2 linked regions of the Pyrococcus horikoshii OT3 genome follow. The protein of the gene in region 2 binds, or shares a complex with, the protein of the main gene of each other region. Links are inferred from orthologs where the notes say so. Each region holds a gene or a part of one and is shown on either strand. Other genes may lie near its edges.

Region 1 (3,268 bases), 1.0 Mb from region 2 along the record:
CCGGCCGTCATTAATATTGTGTCAAGTATCACGGCCCTCCATCTACCCATTCTACCACCCCCTAAATTTTATCGAAGAATATTAGGATACCGAATATAATGAACAGAATACCCGCCGCTTTATTGATCACACTCATTGTAAAATAGTCCCCTATTTTTTCTCCGATTAGAGCTCCTATCAGGTTAACAACGGCAAGGGCCGAAACTGCTCCAATAAAGGCTTTTAACCATCCATACTTAGTTGCAAAAGTAATCGTGGCTAGCTGGGTTTTATCCCCAAGTTCCGCTAAAAAGATAAGTAAAAATATTTGGAGGACATCTTTCACTTTTCACCCTCCAAGGCTTTTTCAATTCTATTCATAGCTTCTATGAGTTTCTCCTTACTAGTCGCGTAGCTTATTCTAACGTAACCTTCACCCATCCTACCGAACGCTGTTCCTGGGATCACGACCACTCTAGCCTTCTCCAATAACCATTCACTGAATTTTTCACTAGACATTCCAGTTCCGGATATATTTGGGAATACGTAAAATGCCCCCTTTGGTTCTTTAACCTTTATTCCTGGCATATTCTTGAGCCGTTTTACAACAATTTTCCTCCTTTCATTGTATTCTTTTTTCATTTCCTCAACGGCCTTCCAGCTCTCTTCGCTCCTTAATGCCTCAATTCCAGCAATTTGAACAAACGAAGCTACATTCCCTATTACGTATGCATGTAACTTTGTCATTTCTTTAATTACCTGGGAAGGAGCAACTACAAATCCCAACCTCCAGCCCGTCATTGCAAACGTCTTTGAGAATGAATTTGCAAGTATTGTATTCTCTGGTGCGAATTTTATCATTGGATAATGCTTTGCATCCTCGTATATGAAATGTTCATAGGGTTCATCACTTAGTATGTAAATGTTGTAATCTTCCGCTATGTCTGCAATTGTCTTTGCCAACTCCTTATCTAGCGTTGCCCCAGTCGGATTATTTGGATAGTTTATCACTATCATCCTAGTATTCTTTGATATCTTCTCTAACAACTCGTTAGGATCGGGTAAGAAATTGTTTTCCTCTCTTAAAGGAATCCTAACTGGCTTTGCTTCTGCGACTTTCGCATCTTCAGCATATGAAACAAAAGCTGGATCTGGTATTATAACTTCATCTCCTCTCTCCAATAATGATTCAAAGGCTAAGTAAGTACCCTCATACGCTCCAGCTGTTATTATCACATTTTCTACCTCTATATCAATTCCATAGAATTTCTTATAGTATTCAACGACGGCTTCTCTTAGCTCTGGAATTCCTGCATTTGGAGTGTAATGAGTCCATCCTTCATCTAGAGCTCTTTTAGCGGCTTCTTTTATGTTTTTAGGAGTATCAAAGTCTGGTTCTCCGATTCCTAAAGATATTACATCCTCCATTTTAGAAGCTCTTTCGAATAATTCTCTTATTTTCGATCTTTTGATAAGGAGGACCCTCTCAGCGATAAAATACTTCCTCTTTTCTCTCATTTTTGAACACCCAGAACCGGATTACATGAAAAATTTATAAAACTTTTTAAAAGGCTTCAACCATAGCCATTTTTTCAAGGGACTTTTTCAGTTCTTCCTGGGGGCATTTGTTTAGTTCAATTTCCCTTATGCCGAGGGATTGCAGTAACCTCCGAAGCTTGTCACACGGATTATCAACATTAAAGATGACAATAAAATTCTCCCCTTTCGATGCGCCGACTAATTTTAAAGCATCCTTGATCTGCTTTACTCCGGCCAACCTCAGCAAAATTTCCCCCCTTACAGTCTTGGCAGTGTTTCTCTCAGAATTAAAGGATTTAAGAGCAAGTATTGTGGCAAAAACAACTTCTTCATAGCATTTAGTCCTCATAACCTGGCATTGTTCATCGCAAGCCTCTAGAACCTTCCCTACATCATCCTCATTTAAGTGGACTTTTGCAATACATATATTTCCAAATTTTGTTTTTATTTCTAGCATGGTATATTTGGAAATAACCACCGATAAATACATTTCTCCCCCTCACCAATTGTGTTGCTAAAAATTTTTAAATTTTGACCGGTATAAATTTAAAAGTTTTTTAAGTTCATAATATCACAAAAATAATTTAAGCCAAAAAATATTTAACTAGATAAACTCAAGCCTTAGAATAGGGAATTCCGCTGAAGGGTGTTGTAGGGATGGCCAAGATGAAAATAATCAGCGTCCAACTTCCCCAGAATTTAATTCATGGTCTAGATTCTCTCGTTAAGAGGGGAATATATCCAAATAGAAGTGAAGCTATAAGGGTAGCCATAAGAGAGCTTCTAAAAAAAGAACTCTACAAGGAGGAGATACAAGAAGAACTTCCTGAATACGTTGTTAGATAACAGTAGGGGAGGAGGAGAATATGGTATTTGACAAGTTATTGGAGCAAGCCGGGATAAATCTTGAATTCGAAGATAAGGAAATCAAAGATTCTGACTATCTTGGAGATGTTTCAGACTTGATCAAAATAGCCGTCATAGGAGTGGGAGGTTCGGGAAATAACACTATTTCTAGATTGTATGATCTAGGAGTCCAAGGTGCAGATCTTATAGCTATGAACACAGATGCCCAGCACTTACATCAAATAAAGGCCCACAAAAAGTTACTTTTAGGAAAGTCAATAACTCACGGAAAGGGATCTGGTGGAGATCCGAGAATTGGATATAGGGCCGCTGAAGCTAGTGCAAGTGAGATAGCTGATATCGTGAAAGATTACGATCTCATATTCTTAACCGCTGGAATGGGAAATGGAACAGGAACCGGAGCAACACCTGTAATTGCAAGGATAATTAAGGAAACAGCAAGAAACAATGGCTTACCTCAAGAACCTCTTGTTATTAGCGTTGTTACTTTTCCATTTAAAATGGAAGGGAAAGTAAGAATTGAGAAAGCAAAAGCAGGTATTGAAATGTTATTAGAATATTCAGACACCGTGATCATAATTCAAAATGATAAGTTAATCGAGCTTGTTCCAAAACTTCCTATCCAAGTTGCATTCAGGTTCGCGGATGAGATAATTGCAAGAATGGTTAAGGGAATTGTGGAGACGATAAAACTCCCTTCCATGGTCAATATAGACTACGCCGATATATATAGTGTAATGAAGGGAGGAGGGCCAGCACTAATAGGAATCGGTGAGAGTGATTCAAACAATAGAGCAGTCGATGCTGTGATGGAAGCTCTAAATAATAAGATGTTGGACATTGAATTCGGATCAGGAGATAAAGCCCTTGTTCACTTTACTGT
Region 2 (3,156 bases):
TATTAAGGAAAAGTACGCCCTTTCAGCTCTTTTATATCTAGCAAGGATTTTCAGAAAAATATTTCCATCGAAATTTTCAATGAGTGAAGATAAAATTAAAGAAAAACTTTTAGGAGAGATAAGAGAGTTTAAGGAAACTTTTTTGAGGTTAGCTAAAAGGAAGAGGAGGCTATCGTCTACAATGCTGTACTCGTTCATTTTATGGGGGGCCGATATACTAAAGACATACTTTATATTCCTTAGCCTTGGCGGAAGAATAACATTTCTCCAGGTTCTCCTTGTCAGGATGGCTTCAATTGCAGTAGCCATGATAAGTGTAATCCCTGGAGGGATTGGCATAACTGAGGTTGTCCAATCGGCATTATTCTTAGCCGTTGGGGTTGAAAAAGCCCTCGCAGTTTCCGTTACAATGTTGGATAGGTTAATTTCGTTTTGGATTCCAACGCTACTTGGAGGGATCCTGGTATTGAAAAATAGAAAACTTCTAGTTTCTTCAAGTTAATGGAGTGAATTCCCTTTCAAGAAGACTCAGATCTCTCTTATCGATGGCATTTGGATTAACCATTATAATGATTTTTCCGCCTCTCATTAGTACGTTGTCCTTTAAACCAGTTAAAAACTTGAATACCGATGGAAAACCGTTGTATAGGGTTAAAAACTCGACGCAATCTATGAGGACAATCCCTCCCCTATTCTCTTTTATGAACCTTATGCATAAGTCTAGTATCACGTGAAGGGAGGTTGGATGAACGCCTTTCTCTCCACTACTTGTTACCCAGATAACTCTAGAGGCGAGATTCCTGTACTTTGTGGGATTCCTGGTAATCACTAAAACTCTCTTATTTTTTATTAGGGATAGTACCTCTTCATAAGACCTTGCCAGGTATGCTCCCTCTCCTTTAAATATTGGTTCTTCTGGGAAAAAGAACCTTTCCAAATTCTTCATAAACTCTACATAGGTATAACCGATTCCCCCGAGAATTATTATGTGCCCGATAATGTGTATCTCCTCATAGTACGGGATATAAACAAAAGCTTGGAGCAGATCTATTCCTCTAATGAGAACTCCCAGGAATAAGAAAGTAAAACTTTTGGTGAACACGGATTTAAACTCTATGGGAGATCGTTTTAATTTTACAAAGGCATATATCGAAAGAATTAGGAATAGGAGAAACACTATAAATCTATATGAGAGCACCATTAGATTCACCATGTTATCTCCACCTCATCGGTTCTGAACTTCTGTTTTACTATTGTCTTCTCTAGTGGGAAGCTAATCCCGGCCTTATACATTCTTAATCCTGTGTACGCTATCATTGCACCGTTGTCTCTGCATAGATCATAGGGAGGAACGAAGAACTTAACCCCCCTATCCTCGGCCATTATTTTTAGCATTTCCCTAAGCCTGTTATTGGCGGCAACTCCTCCGACCAGGACTACCTCCTTTTTCTCAGTATGGGCTAATGCTCTCTCAGTAACTTCAACTAGTGCGGCAAACGCGGTTTCTTGAAATGAGTATGCTAGATCCTCGACCCTAAACTTCCCGCTTCTGTACTTCCTTATCGCTTCAGTTAAAAGACCGGAAAAACTTAGATCCATTCCTTTAACGGCGTATGGAAGGTCTATATAATTCTTACCTTTTTCGGCTAGCTTTTCAAGCTTAGGACCTCCGGGAAAACCTAAGCCTAGCTCTCTTGCAAAGACATCTATAGCATTTCCTATTCCAATGTCTAGGGTCTCCCCAAATACCCTATACCTCCCCCCTTCCAATGCCAGAACCTGTGTGTTGCCTCCACTCACGTACAATCCCACAGGATCCTTTATTCCAAACATCTTCGTTATCTCAACATGAGCTATACAGTGGTTAACTCCGACTATTGGCTTATTGTATCGAATTGCTAAAGCCCTTGCTGCGGTAGCAACTACCCTTAAAGCTGGCCCCAGGCCAGGTCCCTGGGAGAAGGCTATTACATCTATATCATCCATTGAAATCCCTGCTTTTTCTAGGGCTTTCTTTAATAGTGGTTTCATTAGCCTTGCATGGTGTTCGGCAGCTTCTTTTGGATGTATTCCCCCTTTTTCAGTAGTTAAAGTATCAAAAACATTAGCAAGTACCTTTTTCTCACTCACTATTCCAATTCCAAGTGTATGGGCAGTTCCTTCAATTCCCAATGCTAGCATATTTTACCGCCAAGCTAAGTAGCCTAGGGGTTAAATTAAGTTTTATGTCTAACGTTTTGATTTTTATCCAAGATGGATGATAGATACCAAAAGTGATTTAACGAAAGTTGCTAATCGAGTTGGCAGGGGTGGCATTGATGATAAAAGAAAAGTTGGAAGTCCTTGTGAAAATGGATCCTAAACGAATGGTGCTGTACCCTCTTATAGTCTTCATTATTGCCCTTATTATAATAGCAGGGATGTACATAAAAACGGGAAGTCCAGTAAGGGAAGGAATTGAGCTTAAGGGAGGTTCCGTTATTACCCTTCAGGGGATTAACGTTGACCCGGATCAACTTGCCAGTGAGTTGGGGAAGCTTGGGATTGAAGCGAATGTTGAGAAATTTACTGGAGTTACTGGAGGTAAGGGTGTTAGAATCTATATACCTGCAGGAGAGGATATTAATAAGGTTCAGAACTTTTTAAAAGAGAAATTTCCTGGGGTTGAGCCCCAAGTAACCTTTATCGGTCCAACATTTGGTAAGATGGTTAGGGAGCAAGGGATTAAAGCTATAGTGTACGCTTTCATTGGTATGGCAGTTGTTGTTTTCCTGTTCTTTAGAGTCCCAGTTCCGTCTTTAACTGTAGTGTTCTCGGCGTTTTCAGATATGGTTATAGCAGTAGCTTTAATGGATATATTTGGGATTGAACTTAGCCAGGCTACGATAGCTGCACTTCTAATGCTAATAGGATATTCAGTTGACAGTAATATTCTGCTGACGACGAGACTTCTAAGGAGGAAGGAATTTTCCGTTGAAGAGGCCTATTACTCTTCACTAAGAACAGGCTTTACAATGTCAACGACGACTTTAGGTGCTTTGGCTTCATTGTGGATCTTCTCAACGGCTAAGGTTATAGATGATATAGCCTCTGTCTTGATCTTTGGACTTCTAGCAGATTTCATGAACACTTGGATATTCAATGCAGGAGTCTTGA

Evidence for each region.
Region 1: the proteins of kae1 (region 2) and cgi121 are in contact, whole or in part, in a crystal structure (PDB 3ENH), measured with the Methanocaldococcus jannaschii proteins. The link is inferred for Pyrococcus horikoshii OT3 from one-to-one orthologs.

Annotation. Positions count from the first base shown.
Region 1 is NC_000961.1:678,029-681,296, reverse strand. The notes cover bases 260-3,196. They hold cgi121 (KEOPS complex subunit Cgi121), read right to left. Parts: upstream 1,976-3,196; coding sequence 1,544-1,975; downstream 260-1,543. Other genes in these bases: ftsZ (cell division protein FtsZ), read left to right, coding at 2,385-3,196; PH_RS03605 (ribbon-helix-helix domain-containing protein), read left to right, coding at 2,176-2,364; PH_RS03615 (pyridoxal phosphate-dependent aminotransferase), read right to left, coding at 322-1,497; PH_RS03620 (TMEM165/GDT1 family protein), read right to left, coding at 260-325. Outside these bases: PH_RS03625 (MFS transporter), read right to left, coding at 1-50; more of PH_RS03620, read right to left, coding at 62-259; more of ftsZ, read left to right, coding at 3,197-3,268. UniProt on the Methanocaldococcus jannaschii protein: Component of the KEOPS complex that is probably involved in the transfer of the threonylcarbamoyl moiety of threonylcarbamoyl-AMP (TC-AMP) to the N6 group of A37, a step in the formation of a threonylcarbamoyl group on adenosine at position 37 (t(6)A37) in tRNAs that read codons beginning with adenine.
Region 2 is NC_000961.1:1,725,695-1,728,850, reverse strand. What follows is about bases 195-3,019. They hold kae1 (KEOPS complex N(6)-L-threonylcarbamoyladenine synthase Kae1), read right to left. Parts: upstream 2,182-3,019; coding sequence 1,207-2,181; downstream 195-1,206. Other genes in these bases: PH_RS09385 (protein translocase subunit SecF), read left to right, coding at 2,319-3,019; PH_RS09730 (DUF835 domain-containing protein), read right to left, coding at 494-1,213; PH_RS09400 (lysylphosphatidylglycerol synthase transmembrane domain-containing protein), read left to right, coding at 195-502. In the rest of the region: more of PH_RS09400, read left to right, coding at 1-194; more of PH_RS09385, read left to right, coding at 3,020-3,156. UniProt on the Methanocaldococcus jannaschii protein: Required for the formation of a threonylcarbamoyl group on adenosine at position 37 (t(6)A37) in tRNAs that read codons beginning with adenine.